DNA from 3 places in the Bacillus cereus group sp. N8 genome. Region 3 is predicted to be linked to each of the others. Evidence: riboswitches for the same ligand, from Rfam matches in the RefSeq annotation. Region 3 holds a riboswitch; each other region holds the start of a gene.

Region 1 (8,341 bases), on a different contig from region 3:
AGTCATTGCTTCAACAATTTGTTGATCTGTAATCGTTGTAATGGCTTGAGAAAGGGCAACTTTACCGTTATGTAGTACAGTTACATCATCCGCGAAATTTCGAATCTCTGATAAACGATGAGAAACTAGGAGGATGCCAATTCCTTTTGATGTTAAGTCTTTTAATAGTTTCCCAAAGGATTCAACTTCTTTTGGTCCAAGAGAAGAAGTAGGCTCATCTAATAAAAGATAATTTGTATTGTTAGATAGGGCTCTTGCGATAAGAAGTAATTGTTTTTCATGTAATGAGCAGTTTGAAACATCTTCTGAAACATTTAAATCTACTTGTACAATTTGCAAATGTTGTTTAGCGAGTGCAACTAATTTTGACCTTGAAAATAGTACTTTATTTTGCATTGCTAAATGATCAATTAGTACATTTTCTAATACAGATAATCCGGGAATAAGTCCGTGATCTACTTCTTGTGTTACGAAAGAAATACCGTGCTTTTTTGCATCGCGTGGTGAAGTGAAGGAAACAGACTGATTATCAATTTTTATATCGCCAGCAACTGGTTGAATTTCACCAGTTGCTATTTTTAGTAAAGTACTTTTTCCCGCACCATTCATTCCTAGTAAAGCGTGCACTTTTCCTTTTTGAATATGAATAGAAACATCTTCTAAAACAGGTGTAGCTACATGATAAGAATGTGTAATGTTTTGAAGAGAGAATGTCATCATTTTTTCTCCTTCTCTAATTTTTTCATCCAAGGAGAATATGCATCTTTTGAGTCTCCCCAACCGTTTATATGTTTTGATAATTGATCCATTGTTATATTTTCTTTTGGTAAACTACTTTTCTTTACTAAATAAGGTTCTAGTGAATAAATATCTGGCGTTTGTTCACCGGCAATTTTTTTGTATAAGAATCGCACTTGAACTTTACCTACTTCAGCTGGATCAGTTGCAGCTGTAGCAGCCCAAGGTGAGTTTTCTTTTTGCATGAGTTGTAAATCTTCATTACTTAAGTCAATGCCATATACTTTTATATCTGTACGACCAGCTTGTTCAAGTGCTTTAACAGCTCCTTTAGCGAACTCATCCCATGAAGCGAAAATAGCTTGTAAATCTCCTTTTTTCGGATATTTTTTTAGTAAGGCTTCTACTTGTGTTTGTGTATCAAGCGGTGTGTTATTACTTGCAGTACCGAATCGCGCAATTTCTTTTATATTTGGATAACGTTTATAAAAGGCATCAATGATAACATTGCGACGTTCCATTGGAGCAAATCCGCCAACCCATACGACTGCGATATTTCCTTGTCCATTCAAATCTTCCGCTAACGTTTTTAATGATTTCCATGCAAGACTATAGTCATCTTGATCAATAATTGTCACACCTGGCAAGCGTAGATCGTTATCAAACGCAACTACGGGAATATTCGCCTGTAATGCTTTTTCTACTCCAGGTTTTAGTGCTTCAGAGCGGCCGTGATCAATTAAAATACCATCCACTTTTGAATTAATAGCAGTATCTAAATTTGCCGCCATTTTTGCTAAATCGTTATCAGAGTTGTAGACTTGTACACTGCCGCCAAATAGCTCGACTTGTTTTTTGACGCCCTCAATATATTGAGAGGAAAAAGTTCCGATGGACATTTGCATAATTAATGCGATTTTTAATGGCTTCTTCATTTGGCTTGGAACTTCTGTTTGTAAGTGGTTTTCTACCGTTGTAGTCGCCTTTTTCACAGTTTCTTGCTTTTGTGAAGAGATAGCATCTTGTTCATTTGTACACGCTGTTAATGTAAATAAGAGAAAAATAAGTACGATGGAACATAATTTTTTCATGAAAAAATCCCTCCTAAACTAAGAAGAGAGAGGAGGGAGTGAAAATAAAAAACGTCTTTTCATATAGAAAAGACGTCTTATCATATTACTCTTATCTTTCAACACAATGTGTTGTAAGAATTAGCACCGTGCCCATAAATGGGTCGGTTGCCGGGCTTCGTAGGGCTCATCCCTCCACCTGCTCTTGATAAGACATCGAATATTTAACTATTTTGAATTATTTCACAAATAAATGGTGTTGTCAAACAGTATTTATAAAAAAAATCCCTCAGGAAGAGGGATTTTAATGTGGTAAGAAAACTAATTGATAAGCGAACAAGATTCCGAATAAATACACAAGTGGGTGAACAGCACGGAATTGTCCTTTTGCCATTTTCATAAGTGGGTATGAAATAAATCCAAGTGCAATACCTGTTGAAATACTTGATGTAAGTGGCATGCTTAAGATTACTAAAAATGCTGGGAATGCTTCATCGAACGTATCCCAATCGATGTGGCGAACTGAACCCATCATAAGACTACCAACGATAATTAATGATGGTGCTGTAATAGCTGAAACGCCAGAAACAGCGCTCACTAACGGCCCGAAGAATGCTGCTAATGCAAACAGAACAGCTACTGTAACAGTTGTTAAACCAGTACGGCCACCAGCTGCAACACCAGCAGATGATTCAATGTAAGCTGTTGATGGTGTTGTTCCGAACATAGCTCCAATTGTTGCTGAGAATGAGTCAGATAGAAGAGCTCGTCCTGCTTTTGGAAGCTTTCCGTCTTTCATAAATCCGCCTTGTTGTGCTACACCAAGTAATGTTCCTGTTGTATCAAATAGTGTAACGAGGAAGAATGAGAACACAACGCCGTATAATCCGTAGTTAATTACATCAGATACAGCAGTAATTGGATTTGAAACGATAATTCCTTCTGGTAATCCAGGCATTGATGTAACGCCATTTGAGAACGTTAATTGCCCTGTGAAATAAGCGATAATACCAGTTAGTAACATTCCGATAAACAGTGCCCCGTTTATATTTAAAGACATAAGGATAATTGTAATTCCAAGGCCAGCTAATGCTAGTAGAACTGGGGCAGAGTGAAGATCGCCAAGCCCAACTAAGTTGGCATCATTTTTTGTAACAATTCCTGTTAAGCGCAAACCGATAAAAGCAATAAAAAGACCAATACCAGCAGTAAGTGCATGTTTTAAGTTTTCAGGAATTACTTCCATTAATTTCGTACGGAAAGATGTGAATGATAACAAAATTAAAATCATACCTGCTACGAATACAGCAGAGAATGCAATTGCGAAAGTCATGCCTTCATGAGCTTTTACAACAGAGTAAGAGAAGTAAGCATTTAATCCCATACCTGGTGCAATTGCGATTGGTAAGTTTGTAAAGATTGCCATAAATAATGTTCCGACAACAGCGGCGATAATAGTAGCTGTAAATGCTTGTTCAAATGGAACGCCTGCATCCCCAAGGATGACAGGGTTTACGACAATGATATATGCCATTGTTAAAAAGGTAATAATACCTGCCATAATTTCAGTTTTAATAGAAGTTTTATGTTTTGAAAGGTTAAACATATAAACATCCTTTCTTTTTACGAATAATTTTCACAACAGTTATATATAATATTCGTTTTTTATCTATTTTGCAATAGTTTTGCATAAAAACTTTAGAACAATTCATATTTTATGTCTTAAATTCGAATATTAACCTTATCAATGAGTGTGAATTGCGGTTTTTTAATGTGTAAGTAGTTTTTATCATTGTGCACATTATAAGGGAAAAGGAGTTGAAGAAAGTTATGCCGCAGCAAAAAAACTTTTTAACAATGCCAGCGCAACATCAAAATAAACAGCCTGGTATTGAATCGTTAATGAATCCTCTTCCAAAGTTTGAAGATCCAAATTATAAAGGAAGTGAAAAGTTAAAAGGAAAGAATGTGTTAATTACGGGGGGAGATAGCGGGATTGGACGAGCTGTGTCCATCGCCTTTGCAAAAGAGGGAGCAAATATTGCGATTGCTTATTTAGATGAGGATGAGGATGCAAATGAGACGAAAAAACTTGTTGGAAAAGAAGGTGTGAAATGTGTATTACTGCCGGGGGATTTGAGTAGTGAACAACATTGTAAAGATATTGTGGAAGAGACCGTCCGGCAGCTGGGCAGTTTAAATGTTCTTGTGAATAACGTCGCACAGCAATATCCGCAACAAGGACTAGAGTATATTACAGCAGAACAGCTAGAAACGACATTCCGTATTAATATTTTCTCTTATTTTCATGTTGCAAAAGCAGCGCTATCCCATTTAAAGCAGGGGGATGTAATTATAAATACAGCATCTATCGTTGCGTATGAAGGAAATGAAACATTGATTGATTATTCTGCAACGAAAGGAGCAATTGTCGCGTTTACAAGGTCGCTATCTCAGTCCCTTGTACAAAAAGGAATTCGTGTAAATGGTGTTGCACCAGGTCCAATTTGGACACCGCTTATTCCATCAAGTTTTGATGAGAAAAAAGTATCACAGTTCGGGAGCAATGTTCCTATGCAAAGGCCTGGTCAGCCGTATGAATTAGCGCCTGCGTATGTATATTTGGCGTCTAATGATTCGGCATATGTAACAGGGCAGATGATACATGTAAATGGGGGCGTTATTGTAAATGGATAGTTTTCATTTATAAGAGCAAAGTAAAGCTAATTGCATTTATCCCGCTATTCGTGGGCAGTAAGACTCCACCTCAAAATTTGGCTGGAGCAAAGAAGTTAGATGGGAGACCTGCTGCCCGTAAACGCCCGATTGGTGCGGGCTGATACTCAGTTGGGGGATGAACAGAACCCCCAACTGAGTAAAGTTTCACTTTATTATGATGTTAGTGCTAGGGAGGATTTAGATGAAGAAAGTATGGTTAATCATAATCCTATTTTTCTGCCTACCAGCTAGCGTTTTTGCTAATACAGATCATTTAATATTAGTTAACCTTAAAACGAATCAGCTGTCTTTTTTTGAAGAGGGAAACTATACGAGAACATTTCCGATAACGACAGGAAGAGATAGCACCCCGACGCCTGAAGGTAATTTTTGTATTATAACTAAGTATAAAAATAAAGAATACCATCGAAAAAAAATACCAGGGGGTGCGCCGAATAATCCTCTCGGTACGAGGTGGCTCGGTCTAGATAAAAAGGAATATGCGATTCATGGAACAAATCGGGAATGGACGATTGGGAGCAGGGAGTCGAATGGTTGTATTCGCATGCATGACCGGGACATACAATGGTTATATGAACGGGTACAATTACAGACGAAAGTAATTATTTCTCGTTTTTATACGAGTCCTGAATATGAGGCGTATAAGCTTGGTTATCGTGTTGTGAGTTGGAATGGTCGTAAAGTAGAAGAAGAACAAATTGGAACACTTACGCTAGTAGACCGTGTAAATATATATTGGCAAGAACCAAATGGGCAATTGACGAAAGTAAAAACGGTATTGCCAAATGAAAAATATGTAGTGTACTCCAAACGAAAAGATGGAATATATTACATAGGAAGTAATTTGTATATTGTTGATGAAACGGGAGAAAAAATTCGTTATGAGCAATTACCTTATTCGATCTTAAGTAATATATATAAAAGAAAATATGATGTTCCGTAATAGCTACCGTGTATAGGCGGTAGCTTATTTGTGATGAAGTGAAACTTAATGGGGGAATTGCTATTCTTTGCTGATTATAAACTTATACTAATTGGGATCCATGTAAATAGCGGGATAAAAAAATTGAAACAGCAACTATTATGTTTTGCTGAATATAATACAGTACAGATTGGGGGGCGGTCACATTATGAAAAGTGAATTTGCATTTAAAATTTTCTTAATCACGACTTGTTTATTTATCGTGTATTTATATGCGTTACTCGTCTTCTCCTTTTATGTTCCATATATTGATTTAATATTGTTCGTTGGATTTATTTGGGCATTTGTTAAAGCAAGGGAAGGGGAGAAGAGTGTATATCGACGCATTACTTTATGCGGGACGGTCCTTCTCGTTATTTTGTACTTTTTTATGATGCATGATTTTTGGAGGGGAATGTAAAAAAGCATACGACTAATCGTATGCTTTTACGTTTAATATTTCGGTTTAAATGTATGACAACAAGTTTCTACACTTGTTGTTACAGAACTTTCAAGCGTCTCGTTTGTTAAAGCTGCGCTTGTATACGAATCATTTGTATTCTGACCAGCCTCTTGTGCATCCGGTTGAACAACGATTGCACTTGCTTGACAAAAGTTACCTTGTCCCCAAAATGAGCAATTGGAAACAGAGCATTTTACTTCTGGCATAAAACCCCCTCCTTATACATTAGTGTGGGATTTTACGTCCATTTCATGTATAGAAGGAGTTTCCTTTTCTCGTTATTTTTTCGTTTGCTCAAGCCATTCTTTTAATTTGTCTTTCGGTTGTTCCCCGCTAATACGGCTTACTTCTTTGCCATCTTTAAAGTGAATGATTGTTGGAGTTCCTTTAATTTTATATTCATCCCAAGGAGCATCTAGTTTCTCAATGTTCATAACTTTCATATCAACGTTCAAGTCTTTAGCCATTGGTACTACGATAGGAGATAGCTTTTGACAATGAACGCAAGATGTTTGATAAAAGTATACTGTTTCTTCTTTTTTCTCTTTTAAATTCTTTTGGAGATCTGAAAGAGAGATTTTATTTGTATAGTAGTCAGGGCCATTTGCCTTACTATCAGTAGCATTATCAATTTTCTGGCTAGTAGCGTTTTTTTCTTCCATTTGTGTTACAGCGAAAATTGCTGCGAACAAGGCGATAATAATACCACCAAATATAAGCATTTTTTTCATTCTTTCATCTCCTTATTTGTTTTTGATTACGATGAAGCTACAAACAGCGATTGTGATAAAGCCGATAAGTGCTAAAAACGGGATTGTCACAAAGCCAAACCAGTTTATGTATTCTCCCGTACAAGGTACGCGTCCGCAAGCTGCTCCAGCAGCTGAAAATGCTGCGACTTTTTGAATTGCATAGTGATATAAAGAAATACAAGCACCAATACTTGCAATTGGTAAGGAATAACTTGCAATGCGATAATCTTTTTTTACTACAGCAATGCCGAGCCATAAAACGAATGGATACATAAAGATACGTTGATACCAACAAAGTACACAAGGCTCAAATTTCATGATTTCGGAAAAGTATAGGCTACCAAGTGTAGCAATAAAAGAAGCTCCCCATGCAGCAAATAAAGCATACTCTTGCTTTTTTTCTCGTCCCATATTTTATACCTCTCTTATAATAGTTACATACTAAATTATAGTATGAAGTGGTAGGGAAAAGAAAGAAAAAATATGTTTATCAATAAAAGTTTTATAAGAGAAAACTTTTATTGATATAAACATTTTAAAAAGCGCTACTCTCTTGAAGAGAATAGCGCTATATTTTACATTTGAATTTGCTCTACTTCTTCTACATGTGACTTTTGGGATGCATGGTCAATATATTGAAATAGGAGCTGCAATTGTTTATCAACTTCTGGTAGTTCTTTACTGTATTGATAAGCGTGTAAGAAATGCTCAATACGCTTAGAAAATAATTGATCGCTCGTTTGAACCATGAGAACGAGTAATTTATCCCAATTACAGCAATACGTGTAATAGAGAGCTTTATCATAGTCGTTATATGTTTGCACTGTGTACCCTCCTTACTGAGGAGTTATATATAGTGTGTGATAAGCGAGGAGAAATACACTTGAAAGAATTTGTTAAGAAAAAAAGTGAATGAAAAGAGAAAAACGAGGGATTTCCTCGTTTTTATGCTTTTGGCATTGGCGTAGGTGTTGGCTTGCCATAGCCTTCTTTGTATTTATTGTCGATATAGTTACGAATTTCGAGCGTTGATTTTCCTTTTTGTTTCATGGAAGCCGATTCAACCGCGATTTCTAGGCAGTTGACACAAGTCGTTGCGTGAGAATCCCAAACAACTTCGCCATTCTTCTTAATTTCACGAATAAAGCAGTTTTTATTATTTTTATGTCCTACGCTCTCACCGCAACCGCAGTAACATGGAATCCAATCTAATAGCTCTGCATTTTGTCCAGCGACAGTGTAGATAACTTTCATTTGCGGATCAAGCTTGTCTAGGAAGGTAGGGAGTGTGTCGACTCCTTTTGTTTTTTCTTGAATGTCAGCTTGCTGCGTGTGCGTGGCATGATCATGTTCTTCTTTTGATTCAGATGATTTTTTTTCATTTGTACTAGTAGATCCGCATCCAGCAAGAATTAAACTCAGTACTGCAAGTAAAGAAAATACATATTTCTTCATACGCTTGTCCCCTTTACACATGTATTAATCAAATTGTATCAAATATCATGGTGCGTTGGGTGAAGATTCTTTCGACTTATTTTTGAAGCGCCATCGTAGTGAATGGAATAGAAATAAGATTGGGATATAAGCGTATACAATATATAATCCAACTTGAGAGAGT
Region 2 (8,341 bases), on a different contig from region 3:
CTAGTGCTTATTTTTCTTCTTTTCATCATGGTGATGTTGTAATAATAAAAAAAGAAGACGAGCCTACATACTACGTGAAACGAATTATTGGATTACCAGGGGATAACATACAATTAAGAAACGATGTGGTATATATTAACGGTAAAAAGCGAGATGAGTTGTATATACAGTTAGATATGTCACAAGTATCAAATCATTTTTCAAACTTTAGAGAAATGAAAGTTCCCTCGCATAAATTATTTGTATTAGGTGATAATCGAAATCATAGTAAAGATAGTAGGAATACACTTGGACTTATCGATGAGTCACATGTAATAGGTAAAGTGAAAATGGTATATTATCCATTTGATCAAATAAAATGGTTAAAATAATTCTATTAACTATTCACGTTTTATAAAATAATTCATATATTGATAGCATAGGACAAGCAGAAAAGCTTATCCTAACCTCAGAGAACACTCCTTATCACAGTTAGGCATCTACTTATGTAGATGCCTTTTCCGATGACTGATAATTATTTATCAACCTAAAGTAGTAAGCATATTGGGACTATTAGAGGAAGATTGCTTGTAATAATAACAGTACGATTAATAAGAACATTGAATTGTAAGGAGTGAGAAATACGTGTTGAATATTTTAATAATTAATTTTCCTGCAGAGGGACATGTAAATCCTACATTAAGTTTAGTAAAGGCCTTTACTGAAAGAGGAGATAACGTACACTATATTACAACGGAAAACTTTAAGGAAAGGCTTGAAGTTTTGGGGGCTATTGTACATACTCATCCGGATTTATTAAAGGAGATTTCTATTGATAATGAAACTTCATATGGATTAAAATCTTTCTTTCATGTACATGTTCAAACTTCTTTATATATATTAGAAATTACGAAAGAATTATGTAAAAGCATAAATTTTGATTTCGTAGTTTATGATATATTTGGTGCCGGAGAGTTAGTAAAGGAATATTTACAAGTTCCAGGCATAGTTTCCTCTCCTATATTTTTAATTCCACCAGAATTATTGGAAACCTTGCCTTTTCATCCAAATGCAGAAATACAATTCCAACCCGATGAACTCTCTGAAAAGTTACTGTATCAAATGGAACATGAATTTGGAGTAAAGCCCAAAAATAATCTTCAATTTATGCATAATAAGGGAGATATTAGTCTCGTGTATACAAGTCGTTATTTTCAGCCTAATAGCGATTCGTTCGGAGAAAACAATGTTTTTATTGGACCGAGTATTATAAAGCGCAAAACAAATGCAAAGTTTCCACTTGAATTGCTTTCAAAAAAGAAAGTTATTTATATTTCAATGGGAACACTTCTTGAAGGGCTCGAACCATTTTTTAATACTTGTATTGATGCTTTTTCAAATTTCGAAGGGATTGTAGTAATGGCGATCGGTGATAGAAATGATATTTCAAAAATTAAGCAAGCGCCAGACAACTTTATTATAGCCCCTTACGTACCTCAATCAGAAATATTAAGTGAAGCAGATGTTTTTATTACACATGGTGGAATGAATAGTGTGCACGATGCAATTTATTACAATGTCCCATTTGTGATAATACCGCATGATAAAGATCAACCTATGATAGCGCAAAGATTAACTGAGCTTGAGGCAGCACATAGATTATTGAAAGAGCATGTTAATGTGCAAACTTTAAAAGAGGCGGTAACAGACGTTCTTTCAAATAAAAAGTATAGACATGGCATTCGAAAACTGAATGAAAGTTTTTTAGAGTGTGGTGGTTCCAAAAGAGCCATTGCAGTTATTGATGCTCTTTTAAATAAATAGTTCGGACAATATAAAAGCATAGAGGATCCACCTTTATGCTTTTATATTATTATCCAGCAAATTGTACAGCAGTATTTGCATGTAAAAAAGCAGTATCAAAAACAGGAACAGTAAGGTCATTTTGGGAAATAAGCAATGGTATTTCAGTACAGCCTAGTAATATACCTTCCGCACCGTTTTGAATTAATGAATTGGTAATTTGTATTAGTTTCTCTCTTGAAGTTTCTGAAATAATGCCTCTACTTAATTCGTTTAATATGACGTGATGGATAAAAGTTCTTTCTTCGTCATTTGGGATAATTGTCTCAATGTTATATTTTGCTAGTCGTGATGTATAGAAATCTTGTTCCATCGTTTGTTTTGTTCCTAATAGTCCGATACGTTTTATATTCTGTTCTACCATTTCTTTAGCACTTACATCACCGATATGAAGAAGTGGGATTGATATTGCTTGTTCTACTTCCTCAGCAAATAAATGGACCGTATTTGAACACATTAGTAAACATTCCGCCCCGGACTTTTCAACCTTTTTAGCAACTGTGACTAATTCGTTTTTCACTTCTTCATATTGATGGTTTTGTAATAAAGTAGTTACTTCTCCAAAATCCATACTATATAAAACTAGCTTCGCATTTTGATCGTATTGAGAGATTGTTAGAGTATTAATATGTTTATAGTATAGTGATGTAGATTCCCAGCTTAACCCACCAATTAAACCAATTACTTTCATCATACATTCCCCCCTGTAACAATTTTGAATTTATTATTTCATAATTCCGATAAGAATACAATGATTTAAATGCACTATTTAATAAAAAATAAAAATAATTAGAAAAGTGTTGAAATTTATCTTTCTTAGTGCCATAATACGAATTATAAATTAATACTTATCCAGAGAGGTAGAGGGAACGGCCCTATGAAGCCTCAGCAACCCCTATGTAATTACATAGGAAGGTGCTAATTCCGCAGAGGACATTATGTGTCTTTTGAAAGATAAGGGGATTCTTGTACGTGAAAGAAAATGACCTCTTATTTAAGAGGTCATTTTTTGTTGTATAGAAAGGAAGTGTCGATGCATAATTTATTTTCAAAAGAAATATAGAGTATTAAAAGTTGAATAATACGAGAGGGGAATTGTAATGAACAAATTAACGACAAAGCTAGTAGTAGCTATTGGAATTGGAGCAGCTTTATACGGGGTATTAGGGCTTTGGGGATTTTCTATCGCACCGAATACATTTATTAAACCCGCATTGGCTATTTTAACAGTTTTTGGAGCGTTATTTGGCCCGGTAGCAGGACTTTTAATAGGACTCATCGGTCATACCGTTACAGATACGATCGCTGGTTGGGGTATTTGGTGGGGATGGGTTATTAGTTCAGGTATTATTGGTTTTGCAATGGGACTCATACAAAAAAGAGTTGGTTTTAGTGTAAAACATGGAACGTATAATAACCGTGATATTTCTTATTTTGCAATTGCAGGGTTAATTGGTATTGTCATTGCTATTATATTTGCTGGGGCATTCGATATTATTGTGATGGGAGAACCGTTTGACAAAATAGTTATACAAGTACTAGGCGCAACAATTGCAGACGTTATCGTATTTTTAGTTCTTGGCTTACCAATCACGATCGGCTTAGCGAAATCAAATAAGAAACATACACATTTAAAAATTGAAAAGTAGGGATGAATACATGCAACCAATTATTTCTTTTGAACAATTTACCTTTCAATATAGGCATGCCACGCAGCCTACTTTAAAAAATATTACATTTCAAATATATCCTGGGGAAAAGGTACTTATCGCTGGACGAAGTGGTTCAGGTAAGTCAACATTAGCGCATTGTATAAATGGGCTAATCCCATTTTCTTACGAAGGGATAAGTACCGGTAACATTTTAATAGCTGGAAAGGACCCGAGAAAAGGTAGTGTTTTTGAGCAGAGTAAACACGTAGGGACAATATTACAAGATCAAGATTCACAATTTATAGGTCTTACTGTCGAAGAGGATGTAGCATTTGCATTAGAAAACGATTGTGTAAATCAAATAGAAATGAGAAAGATTGTTACGGATTCTTTAAACAAGGTAAGCATGCAGGACTTTCATACACAAAGTCCACATGAATTATCAGGAGGTCAAAAACAGACAGTCTCTCTTGCAGGTCTGCTAACGACAAATGCAGATATATTATTATTTGATGAACCGTTAGCTAATTTGGATCCTGCATGTAGTTTGAATACAATAGAACTCATTAAAAATATACATGAGAAATATAATAAAACAATTGTAATTATTGAACATCGAATAGAAGAAATTTTAAACCTTGATTTAGATAAAATTATTTTAATAGACGAGGGGGAAGTTATTGCCATTGGTTCACCGGATAGTATTTTAAATTCTAATATATTACCAAATATCGGACTAAGAGAACCTATTTATATAGAGGCGCTAAAGAAATTAAATTTTGACAGTAATAATGTTAGGGTATTTCCAATTGAAAATCTTCGTAATGCAGGCGTTCATAGCCTATTAAAGAACTGGATGCAGAAGCAAGTTTCATCAAAAAACAAATATATTAAAAAAGCTTTATGCAAGATAGAAAATTTATCATTTACGTACAATAACAAACATACAGCCTTAGAAGATATCAACCTTTCAATAGGAGAGGGAGAAATAGTAGCGTTATTGGGTCATAATGGAGCAGGGAAATCGACATTAGCTCATACTCTTATAGGAATAAATAAAACAAAGAATGGGAGAATAACATTCGATGGAGAAAATATAAATTCTTGGTCTATTCGTAAACGCGGGGAAGTTATTTCTTACGTTATGCAAAATCCAAATCAAATGATTACACAGCCTACTGTTTTAGAAGAGGTTTCATATTCATTAAAATTAAAAAAGGTTTCTAAAGATGAGATTGAGACAAGAGTCGAAAAAGCTTTAAGAATTTGTGGATTATATCCATTTCGTAACTGGCCAATTCAGGCATTAAGCTATGGACAAAAAAAGAGGGTTACTATTGCATCTGTACTTATAACAAACCCAAAAATTATTGTATTAGATGAGCCGACAGCTGGACAAGATTATTACCATTACAAACAGTTTATGTCGTTTATTAGAAAATTGGCTGGAAGGGGCATATCCTTTATTATTATCACACACGATATGAATCTTGCTTTAGAATATGCAGATCGAGCGGTAGTTCTGCATGAAGGGAAAATTATTGCGGACAATACTGTATCTGCTGTTTTAGGGGATCAAGGAATGTTACAAAGAGCTAATCTACGAGAGATTTCATTAATAAAACTAGCTAAATTAAGCGGAATTCCAACTCCAGAAACATTTGTGAAACTCTATATTGAGGCTAATAGGAGGGAGGAATATGCATAATACGTATTTTTATCGTATGGATGGTGCAATTAAATTATCTATATTTATATTTTGTATGACACTTACTTTTTTATTTTTTGATTTTCGTATATTGCTAATTTTATTTATTGTTGGATGTATCGGCCTCTTAATTGCAAAAATTCAATTGCGTAAAATAATAGTTATTTTCAGCGTTATATTTACATTTAGTTTATTAAATTCCGTTATGATTCTTTTTATTACGCCCACCCATGGATCGGAATTAACGGGATCGTATACCTCTTTTTTTTATATAGGTTATGCAACAATTACATATGAAACTTTATTTTATGCAGCTACACTTTCATTGAAATATTTTACGTTATTACCATTTACACTTCTCTTTATTTATACAACTCATCCAAGTGAATTTGTAAGCAGCTTAAATAAATTTGCTGTTCCTTATAAAATTACATATGCAATAAATATTGCACTGCGTTATATACCAAGCATTCAATCTGAATATATAATCATTAGACACGCACAGGAAGCAAGAGGCGTACCTTTTGAAAAAGGAGAAGCGAGCTTGTGGATTCGTATGAAAAACCGTGTTTTAATTTTTTGGCCACTTATTATTCATTCATTAGAAAGGATTGATACTGTTTCAAATGCAATGGATTTAAGAGGTTTTGGAAAAAAGGATAAACGAACGTGGTACTATGCAAAGGACGCACAAAAGGAGGATTACATCACACTTTTTGTTGGTATTATCATTTTGGTTATTGCAGTTTACTTAAAGCTGAATGTATTCCAAAGTTTCTGGTACCCATTTTAAAGCACTCTCAATAGAGTGCTTTTACTAATTTTTATGAAGACATGCTCAAAAATGGGAGATACACATACTGTATAATACGAACCAGTTAAAAAAATCAACTCCCTATTAGTTTTCAAACCAAAAGGAGGAAAAAACATGAGTTTCGGTGGTTCTTGTGGTTTTGGTGGAGGTTTCGCTTTATTAGTTGTGTTGTTTATTTTATTAATAATTGTTGGATGCAGCTGTTGGGGCTGAGGATACTAATTTCTAATTAGTCTCTACAAAATGTAAACTTAAAAAACATAGTAGGTACTTTTTGTATCGTAATAAATGAAAAAGGAGCTTAATAGCTCCTTTTTCATTTATTATACGAAATCTCCTCATTACTGCATTTAGGTAATGTGATTGTTAAAGTAGTTCCTTTATTTATAACACTTCGGATTTTCAATGTGCCTCGCATCGTTTCGATAATTTTTACAGCAACCATTGTTCCTAAACCAGTACCTTTCGTTTTTGTGCTAAAATATGGTTCGCCAAATCGATTAATTTGCTCTTGCGACATTCCGATTCCACTATCTTGAATCCGTATTATGATCTTATTATTATTAACAGTTGTAGATATAATTAGATTACCGCCACTTGGCATTGCTTCTATACTGTTTTTTATTAAATTTAAAAAACATTGATGGAAGTGCTGTGTATTACCAATAATTATTCCCTCAGAGAACTCTTGTGTAATATTAATATTATTCATATTACATAAAGGCAATATCATTTTAATAACTCGATGTAACTCGTGCTCAACTGAAATACGATCTAGTTTTTCTGAAGCAGGTTTGGCAAAAGTTAAGTAATCATCAATAATTGCCTGTGCACGATTTAATTCTTCAAGTATATGTTCAATATATTCATCTCTGGATTGTTGAGTTATATTGGGTGTTTTTAAAAGTTGTGTAAATCCTTTTACAACCGTCAAAGGGTTCCGTACTTCATGTGAAATACTTGCAGCGAGTTGACTGACAATCTCCATTTTTTCAACTTTTATTAATTTTGATCGCATGCATATTGCATCTTTTAAAACTTCATTAAAATAGACCATAAATAATATTAAAATAGTTGGTAATAAAATGAAATAAATAATGTACAAATTATTCACTTCAAAATCCGATAGAGTTAAAACAATTACTGTTGTAAACAATGCAAGGAAAAAAGTTAAAAATATAGATGAAGCTACTTTCATTTTTCTATTGTATGTATTAAATTTTGATGATGCGAATACTGTAATTATTAACATCATTCCATACACAATGATTGTTAACAGGCTAAAACCATAAAACATAAAACGTGTTATTAATAAAATCATGAGTAATGCAATACCGACAGGAAATCCACCATAAAGTGTACCAATTAAAAAGGGGATTTGTCTTAAATCGTGAATACAATTTTCATCCATATAGATGGGGTACCGCATACATAAAATTAGTGGGATGCTCGTACAAAGAATAATAAGCAATTTCTTATATTTCTTCCTAAAGTATCCACTATCATAAATAAAATAAAAAACAAATATACTACTTAAAATATATAGAAGATTATTTAAAACATTTTGATTAATGTAAACAAAGTTCATAATACATGCCTCGTTATTCTGAATTTCAATCCCATATGTATTATACATTATAAAAGTACAAGTTTTATATACACATTTTATAATGTATGTAGTTTTTAAAACTTTTCAGCGTTATAGACTTTTAACCATACATTATTAAACTCTTCCATTGACGCATAGCGCTCACTACGATTTTCATTTACAGCACGGTATGCTACTTCATATAGGCCTTCACTAGCTTCCCATTTCATAAAGGAACGATCTTGCCCGCCACCTAATAGCGCGAAAGCCATAGCCCCCATATTAAATACATTAGTTTTCCCGTCTATTACAGCATTAAGTTGAAACTCTTCAGGTGACATAAAACGAGATGATCCCCACATTCGCCCCATCTTATTTACATACGGTTTGTTACTGTATAAATCAATATCACAAATTTTTGTTTCATTCGTTTTAAAGTTGTACAAAATACTACCGTCATAAAAATCAATAGCTACATAGTTTTTGTGTTCTACGTAAGTGTGGAAAGAAAAAATAGAATTCAATGATATGATGCGTTCCTTAATAGATAAATGCTTAAATTTATAAAATGGTGAGCTAGGATCAATATATTTCGCTGGAGGTGGGAAACTCCAGTGCGGGTGAAGACATTCACCATCAAACCAATCAAAAATTAAAACATATCCATGTTGTACAGGGTAGTGATCAATTAAACTTATAAGAGAAACGTGTTTTAATTCATTGTATATAGTAACTGA
Region 3 (8,341 bases):
TGGAATATTATGCTCGTCAAATGTTAAAATTAAAAGACGGTATTCCAGTAGAAAGCCGTCCAATTGAATATAATCGTTTCTCTTACATTCCATTAGGAGTAGGTGTTATCATTTCTCCTTGGAACTTCCCATTCGCAATTATGGCAGGTATGACAACAGCTGCTTTAGTTTCTGGTAACACAGTATTACTAAAACCAGCTAGTACAACTCCTGTAGTAGCAGCGAAATTTATGGAAGTATTAGAAGAAGCTGGTTTACCAGCTGGCGTAGTAAACTTCGTTCCAGGTAATGGTTCTGAAGTTGGTGACTACTTAGTAGATCACCCTCGTACACGTTTCGTAAGCTTCACTGGATCTCGTGATGTAGGTATCCGTATTTATGAGCGTGCAGCGAAAGTAAACCCAGGCCAAATTTGGTTAAAACGTGTTATCGCTGAAATGGGCGGTAAAGATACAATCGTTGTTGATAAAGAAGCAGATCTTGAATTAGCAGCTAAATCTATCGTTGCATCAGCATTCGGATTCTCAGGACAAAAATGTTCTGCATGTTCTCGTGCAGTAATCCACGAAGATGTATACGATCACGTATTAAATCGTGCAGTTGAATTAACAAAAGAATTAACAGTTGCTAACCCAGCTGTATTAGGTACAAACATGGGTCCTGTTAATGACCAAGCTGCATTCGATAAAGTAATGAGCTATGTTGCAATTGGTAAAGAAGAAGGTAGAATTCTAGCTGGTGGCGAAGGAGACGATTCTAAAGGCTGGTTCATCCAACCGACAATCGTTGCTGACGTTGCAGAAGATGCTCGCTTAATGAAAGAAGAAATCTTCGGACCAGTAGTAGCATTCTGTAAAGCAAAAGACTTTGATCATGCACTTGCAATTGCAAACAATACAGAATACGGTTTAACAGGAGCAGTTGTTACTAACAACCGTGACCACATTGAAAAAGCACGTGAAGACTTCCACGTTGGTAACTTATACTTCAACCGTGGATGTACTGGTGCAATCGTAGGTTACCAACCATTCGGTGGCTTTAACATGTCTGGTACAGACTCTAAAGCTGGTGGCCCTGATTACTTAGCACTTCACATGCAAGCAAAAACTACTTCTGAAACTTTATAAGAAATAGTAGGAAAGATCTTCACAGATTGTGAAGATCTTTTCTTTTTGAGAAATTCTCTATAATAGAAGCTAGTTAATTTTAATTAAGAAAATATTACCAAATATTACTATTTGTTCTTTGGAATTAGTTAAACCCTATTAATAGTGGGATAAACATGTAAATAGAAACAAAATAGCGAGAAAAATTGACTTATTAGTCATATTTTTTAGTATTCATTTTGAGAATTTCCTGTATAATACAATTTGAAAGAAAATCTATGGTTAGACAAGAGAACACTCCTTTCGGTTTTGCTCACTGAAAGGAGTGTTTTTTTTATTGATATAGATTAAGAGTCTTGTCTTAAGAATATTCAACAGTTAGATGGAAGAAAAAATCTCTATTTAAGTAGTTAACTTGGATAATATTAAATATATAAGAAAAAAATTGAATTTATTGTTAAAATTTTATATAGTATACTCAGTGTTTTATAGTCGAATATCAAGATTTTAGGTTTTCATTTTTGTTTTAACATTAATTATATTCCGACATAATGGATTTGTACTTTTGGAAAAGACGAAAATGGTTAGAAAAAATATTCTGTGGGAAGGGACGATTGTTAGATGAATAATGGGGTGAAAAAGAATTACGTTGAATATGTTGACGTACTACGTGTATTTTCGATGTTTGCGGTAGTATTTCTTCATACTGCTGCAGGAAGCTTACGGGGGAATATCGGTTCAGGTACTTGGCATATAACGAATGCACTGACAACTGTATTTAGTACAAGTGTGCCTATCTTCTTTATGATTTCTGGTGCGATGTTAATGAGGAGTAGTAAAACGACATCGCTTAAAATAGCTTATACAGAACGTTTGCCAAAATTAATTGTACCATTTATTATATGGTCAATTATTGCCGTGTTATATTTTACGCCAAGACCGATACAAATAACAAATGTTATTAAGAGTATTTTATACATACCGAATCAAGCGGCGACAGTACACCTTTGGTTTATGTATGCCATTATTCCTTTGTATATTCTTTCTCCTCTTTTAAAGAAAATGGTAGATGCTTTAAGTAAAGAGCTTATAAAGTACATGTTAATTCTTTGGTTTATAGTAAGTTCGCTATTGCCAACAATTGCAGTACTAGTTCCAAATAAATTAAAACCAATATTCACGTTGTATCCTAATTTTGATATGAACTTTTTAGGTGGATATATAGGGTATTTCCTCTTAGGTTATTATTTAATGACGTATGAGAAGAAGGTATCAAAAAGGTTGTTACTATCCATAATTGTTATAGATACACTTCTAATTATATTGGGTACTTGGTATGAAACGGTTAAAATCGGAGAGTACTCTGAGGATTTCAAGGCGTATGTTAGAGTATTCGAAGTAATACTTTCAGGTTCAATCTTCTTATTAGTAAAAGAATATTTTAGGAATTACTCAATGAAGCCATTTATGTTTAAGGGAATACAAGTTTTATCTGCTTTTTCATTTGGTGTGTATTTAATGCATAATTTAGTAGTTGTATATATTGGGAATAAATTAAATCTTTGGCCAGCACAATCAATTTGGATGTTACTGGCTGCTTTCATAATAATTACGGCTATAACAATGATAGCAATTATAATTTTTGCAAGTATGAAAATCACATGTTATCCATTAACAGGAATGAGCTTTAAGGAAGCTTCTCGTACATGTAATATTCAATTTTTATGGAAAAATTGGACTCAATCAAAAGATAGTAAAAATGATAATGTATCAATGTAAATAATTAGTAAGGTTGTTATAGATATAATATGAATTCTTAAAAATAGGGCATAAATAGATGGTAAATATACTATGATATAGTCGAAAAAAATCCTTTTGAATTTTCAAAAGGATTTTTTTCGTTGTACAAACTCTTTTGTGCTAAGTATTTCAGCATATATATTATTCAAACTCGCCAAAATTGTATTATGAATATAAACAGCTGGTATAGTAGCATTCTTAAATGAAAGATCTTTTGTAGCACAAGCATCGTGTATTAGGGTACAGTGAAAGCCAAAATCAAAAGCAGCCCTTACCGTAGCATCAATACACATATGGGTCATCATCCCGCATATTACGACGTGCTCAATTCCTGAATGTTGTAATCGTTCTAGAAGATTAGTTTCTCGGAAGCTATTTGGATAATGTTTAAGGATAACGGTTTCCTCTCTAAGTGGACGGACATTTTCGTGAATATGGACACCTTCTGTATTGGGTAGGAAAAAAGTAGCGTTATCTTTTATAGCTACATGCTGGATATGAAAAATAGGTTCGTTTCTTATTCTAAAATGTTGCAGTAGCTGATTAGCATATTCACTTGCTTCTACTGGATTACGTAATTCCATCTTTCCATTTGGAAAATAGTCATTTTGAATATCGACGAGCAAAAGGGCTGTTTTCATATATTCATCTTCCTCCGAGTTTCATATTCAAATAATGTTATTCAATTCATAGAGAGGATTCTCCTTTTAAAAAATATGAGTGAGGAGAATTTAACATAACATTGTATTGTGAATTTTTATTTAAAAATTTTAATAGAGAAATAATTAATATTTTTCCGAAAAATGTATTGACTCTTATTATTCTGAGTTCTATAATGAGAATTAATTAAATGATAATTAAATCGATACACTCTTATCCAGAGAGGTGGAGGGACTGGCCCTACGATACCTCAGCAACGGATTTTTTAATACCGTGCTAATTCCAGCAAGCTTAAAGTAAGCTTGGAAGATGAGAAGATGTGAACGAGTACATATAAGTGCTCTCCTTCTTATCTTTTACAAGTGATAAGAAGGGGAGCACTTTTTATTTTACCTCGAAAGCTCTACTTTAAGTTTTACAGCATATAGGAGGGAAGAAAATGATTTCTTTTAACAATGTAAGTAAAGTATATGAATCAGGTGGGCAATCTGTTCATGCAGTGGAGGATGTAACGCTATCAGTTGAAAAGGGCGAAATTTTTGGCATTATCGGATTTAGTGGTGCTGGAAAGAGTACGTTATTACGTCTAGTAAACATGCTAGAGAGACCAACTGCGGGAACGATTTCAATAGATGATAAAGATATTACATCATTATCGACGAAAGAATTACGGAAATTAAGACAAAGAATTGGGATGATTTTTCAAAGTTTTAATTTATTTAATTCAAGAACAGTGTTTGGAAATATTGCATATCCATTAAAGTTAGCGAAATTGCCAAAGAATGAAATAAAAGAAAGAGTAACTGAATTACTAAAATTTGTTGGTTTAGAAGATAAAGCAAACTATTATCCAGAGCAGTTATCAGGCGGACAAAAACAGCGCGTTGGGATTGCAAGAGCACTGGCGACATCACCGGATATTCTCATATGTGATGAGGCAACATCAGCTTTAGATCCAGAAACAACGACAGAAATTCTGAACTTATTAAAGAAAGTAAATCGAGAATATAATTTAACGATTCTACTTATTACACATGAAATGCACGTAGTGAAAGAAATTTGTCACCGTGTAGCTGTAATGGAGAAGGGGAAAGTTATTGAAGAAGGAAAACTATTTGACGTTTTCACACAACCAAAAACAAAAACAACTCAAAACTTTGTACGTTCTGTTATTAATGATCACTTACCAGACAGTGTTCTAGCGAAAATTCAAAATGGTGGACAAATTTATCGCTTAACATTTACTGGTGAGGAGACAGGGCAGCCAGTACTATCTTATATCGCGAAGAACTATAGCGTCGATGTAAATGTATTGTACGGAAATATTATTGAACTTCAAAATGTGCTATTTGGAAATCTTCTTGTAGAATTGCAAGGTGAACAGAAGGAAATTCAAAAAGCGTTACAACATCTAAGACTGCAAGTGCAGCTGAAGGAGGTAGAAGCTCATGCGAGTTGATTGGAGTATATTTTGGCCCCGCATATTAGATGCGACGGGGGATACCCTCTTAATGGTAATTGTAACTCTTATATTTGCTACAATTCTTGGTATACCTCTAGGTTTACTATTATATGTAACAAGGAAAGGAAACTTTTTAGAAAATAAATGGGTCTTTTCTATTCTTAATATCATAATTAATACAATTCGTCCGGTTCCATTCATTATCTTTTTAGTAGCTTTAAGCCCACTAACAAGAAGTGTTATCGGAACGACGATTGGAACAGCAGCAGCAATCTTCCCAATGACGTTAGTTGCATCAATTGGTATTGCTAGAATGGTTGAAACAAATCTTGTTTCTGTTCCGAAAGGGGTAATTGAAGCAGCGCAAGCAATGGGAGCTTCACCAATTAGAATTGTTTTTGAAATTCTTGTGCCAGAAGCGTTAGCGCCATTAATCTTAGGTGTTACGTTTATGACAGTTGGTTTAATTGAATTTTCTGCAGTTGCTGGGCTTGTCGGTGGTGGCGGTCTTGGTGACTTAGCAATGACATATGGTTATCAACGTTTTGATACGTCAGTTATGTTCGTAACGGTTGTTTTACTTATTATTCTCGTACAAATAGCTCAAAATTTAGGAAACTACTTTGCAAAAGTCTTTTTACGCAGATCATAAAAAGGAAGAGGGGAAAAGAAAATGAAGAAAATTTTAGCATTTGCATTATCAGCAATCGTAGGAATTACAGCTTTAAGCGGCTGCTCAGGTGGAGATACAGGTGCAGGAGCGAAAGAGAAGGTAGTTCGCGTCGGTGTAACTGGAACAGATGGAGACGCTTGGGAAATTTTGAAGAAAAAAGCTGAAAAAGAAGGGATTAAAATTAAACTAGTTGAGTTCTCTGATTACACAACGCCAAATAAGGCGTTAGCTGATGGAGATATTGAACTAAACTCATTCCAGCATATCGCTTTCTTAGAGCAATTTAAAAAGGAGCATAAGTTAGATATTACAGCTGTCGGTACAACGCAAATTGCACCAATGGGTTTATACTCTGAACAATATAAGAAAGCAAATGAAATCCCAGATGGTTCAGAAATTGCTATTCCAAATGATCCAACGAACCAAGCGCGCGCATTAAAACTTCTTGATGCAGCTGGATTATTAAAGCTTAAGAAAGACTTTGGATTATTTGGAGATCCAAGTGGTATTGCTGAAAATCCGAAGAAGTTAAAAATTACACCGGTTATCGCACAGCAAACACCTCGTGTATTAAAAGATGTAGCAGCTTCAGTTATTAATAACGGTGTTGCTGGTCAAGCTGGATTAGATCCAGCGAAGGATCCAATCTTCTTAGAAGATCCGAAAAATGAAAATGCGAAGCCATATATTAATATTTTCGCAGCTCGTACGAAAGATAAAGATGATCCAACACTGAAAAAAGTAATTGAACTATATCATTCAAAAGAAGTAACAGATGCAATTAAGAAAGAAACAAATGATGGTTCAATTTCAGTAGATTTTTCACTTGATGAGCTTGAAAAAATCGTAAAATAATTATTGAGTTTAACGACTAACAGTAGGAACCCCTCCGCTGTTAGCTCGTTCAACATATAATCTACTTAACAAACAAAACCCTAATTCTGTACCTTCCAATTTTGTATAACATAGAATCCAATGTTTGTTAAGTAGAGTGATGGACCGGGAGTTTTCCTGGTCTTTTTTTATTACTGAAAGCAGCTAGCGAATAGTAAGGTAATCCAAATTATAATAGGATAAGAAAGTAAGCTGAAAATGAGTGTAATTACGAATTGCTTTTTATGAATTAATTGTCTTTTGGATGAAAAAAAGAAAATAGAAAAGATAACAATGAAAACTGAGGATATTACGCCAGGATTATAGGAGCGATAAATCAAAAACAAAATAATATGTTGCACAGCGTTAAAGAAAATGGCTCCTTGTATAAAAATAATCCAATATATAGAAGACAAGAAGTTTAGTTGATATAGAAAGATGATAAGTACGACGAAGATTGTTAATATGGAAATGGCAATGAAAAATTGTTGGCTAGTTATAAGATGAATTGAAAATTGATTAGCAAGATATTGTGGCATTTGGAAAGCTTCTTCAAGGTTATGAATGAAAAATAATAATGGAATGATCCAAAGCGTAATAGTGGAATGTTTTTTCATCAACTTATATCACTCCAATAAAGTATAGAAAGCCTAAAAAAGGCCCTCTATACAGAGATGATTATTCAATTATGATACTTTTTAAATTATCTTCATGATGGTCTCGTTCTTTCGGATAAGCAGCTAGCTCCTCTTGCAAAATACTTAGCATTTGTTTAGCTGATTGCTGGATTGGAGTAGGTAGCTCTTCTAATATACGCATACCGACTCTTACTTTTGTCCGAATTACTTTTCGTAGTAATTCCTCATGCATGCACCACACCTCCAAATCGAATGTTTAGTACATCCTCTTCAAACTTGGCTCCTTGAATAGAAAGGTGTGTTAATGTTTTTGGTAATGTGATGTTCCGTTTAACAGAGCCGGCTCGAATAATAAGCTCATCACCTTTTTGATTTAATGAAAGTTCACTTTTGTTTGAGAAGGGAATGGACAGAACGAAAATATACTCATCGCCATCTTTTTTCACATATTGTGTGCGACCATTGAATTTCACTTCAGTAGGAGAAGGATCGGATTTAAATAAAGCATTGCCTACACGCTCTAACATAGGTAAACCAACAACTTCTTGTTCAAACATGGGAGCTTCGTAAATAGGAAGTGGCTGAAAACTATCTTGAATTAATGTTTTATATTTCTTTTGCGTATCTTTCCATGCTTGAAAATAAGGATCGGTGACAGTGTTAGGGATGACACGGTTAATCATGATGGCATCTACGTTATAATCGTATAAATTTAAATAAGTAAAACTACGCTGAGCTTCTTTAATGACCATTTTTTCAGGATTTACAACGATGCGGATACTTGTTATTTCTCGGTTCGATAAAATATCTCTCATTTCTCCAAGCTGTTCAAGTGTATTTGTTAATTCGTCCATAATATCATCGGTTGGAAGGGGGACACCAAGAAGTGGTTGAGCTACAGGACGAACGACTTTTAAAACTTTTCTTTTAATAGGAAATAATTTTTCCATCCACCAACCGAGCATGTCAGGAAAACTAAGCATTGCTAATGTTTCTCCTGTTGGAGCGCAATCAATGATGATAACGTCGTATGTGTTTTTTTTATAATAATCGAGTACTCGAAGTAAGCTAATTAAATCTTCCATACCAGGAAACATCGTTAATTCTTCTGTCGTAATATCATCAGCTG

What was found. Region 3 has a riboswitch for S-adenosylmethionine ahead of JDS80_RS13810 (methionine ABC transporter ATP-binding protein). Riboswitches for the same ligand answer to the same signal wherever they lie in the genome.
Positions count from the first base shown of each region.
Region 1: it holds a riboswitch for S-adenosylmethionine, as region 3 does, so the genes downstream of both, JDS80_RS22525 (sugar ABC transporter substrate-binding protein) here and JDS80_RS13810 (methionine ABC transporter ATP-binding protein) in region 3, are expected to answer to the same signal.
Region 2: it holds a riboswitch for S-adenosylmethionine, as region 3 does, so the genes downstream of both, JDS80_RS23240 (ECF-type riboflavin transporter substrate-binding protein) here and JDS80_RS13810 (methionine ABC transporter ATP-binding protein) in region 3, are expected to answer to the same signal.

Region 1 covers NZ_JAEHBK010000020.1:29,954-38,294, forward strand. Annotated here, with positions in the region: gene JDS80_RS22520 (sugar ABC transporter ATP-binding protein) at 1-720, opposite strand, end outside; gene JDS80_RS22525 (sugar ABC transporter substrate-binding protein) at 717-1,829, opposite strand; SAM riboswitch class I at 1,918-2,023, opposite strand; gene JDS80_RS22530 (NCS2 family permease) at 2,113-3,414, opposite strand; gene JDS80_RS22535 (SDR family oxidoreductase) at 3,639-4,505, shown strand; gene JDS80_RS22540 (L,D-transpeptidase) at 4,729-5,490, shown strand; gene JDS80_RS22545 (hypothetical protein) at 5,678-5,929, shown strand; gene JDS80_RS22550 (DUF1540 domain-containing protein) at 5,962-6,177, opposite strand; gene JDS80_RS22555 (thioredoxin family protein) at 6,250-6,702, opposite strand; gene JDS80_RS22560 (disulfide formation protein C) at 6,715-7,134, opposite strand; gene JDS80_RS22565 (YhdB family protein) at 7,299-7,547, opposite strand; gene JDS80_RS22570 (PCYCGC domain-containing protein) at 7,669-8,178, opposite strand; gene JDS80_RS22575 (GerAB/ArcD/ProY family transporter) at 8,224-8,341, opposite strand, start outside.
Region 2 covers NZ_JAEHBK010000022.1:30,727-39,067, forward strand. Annotated here, with positions in the region: gene lepB (signal peptidase I) at 1-371, shown strand, start outside; gene JDS80_RS23230 (macrolide family glycosyltransferase) at 625-1,803, shown strand; gene JDS80_RS23235 (aspartate/glutamate racemase family protein) at 1,853-2,536, opposite strand; SAM riboswitch class I at 2,688-2,803, shown strand; gene JDS80_RS23240 (ECF-type riboflavin transporter substrate-binding protein) at 2,943-3,491, shown strand; gene JDS80_RS23245 (ABC transporter ATP-binding protein) at 3,502-5,202, shown strand; gene JDS80_RS23250 (energy-coupling factor transporter transmembrane component T family protein) at 5,195-5,995, shown strand; gene JDS80_RS23255 (YjcZ family sporulation protein) at 6,131-6,229, shown strand; gene JDS80_RS23260 (sensor histidine kinase) at 6,333-7,652, opposite strand; gene JDS80_RS23265 (protein kinase family protein) at 7,700-8,341, opposite strand, start outside.
Region 3 covers NZ_JAEHBK010000007.1:204,505-212,845, reverse strand. Annotated here, with positions in the region: gene pruA (L-glutamate gamma-semialdehyde dehydrogenase) at 1-1,127, shown strand, start outside; gene JDS80_RS13820 (acyltransferase) at 1,728-2,885, shown strand; gene JDS80_RS13815 (cysteine hydrolase family protein) at 2,990-3,547, opposite strand; SAM riboswitch class I at 3,777-3,882, shown strand; gene JDS80_RS13810 (methionine ABC transporter ATP-binding protein) at 4,006-5,025, shown strand; gene JDS80_RS13805 (methionine ABC transporter permease) at 5,015-5,680, shown strand; gene JDS80_RS13800 (MetQ/NlpA family ABC transporter substrate-binding protein) at 5,702-6,556, shown strand; gene JDS80_RS13795 (HXXEE domain-containing protein) at 6,727-7,194, opposite strand; gene JDS80_RS13790 (DUF3926 domain-containing protein) at 7,253-7,444, opposite strand; gene JDS80_RS13785 (ArsA family ATPase) at 7,437-8,341, opposite strand, start outside.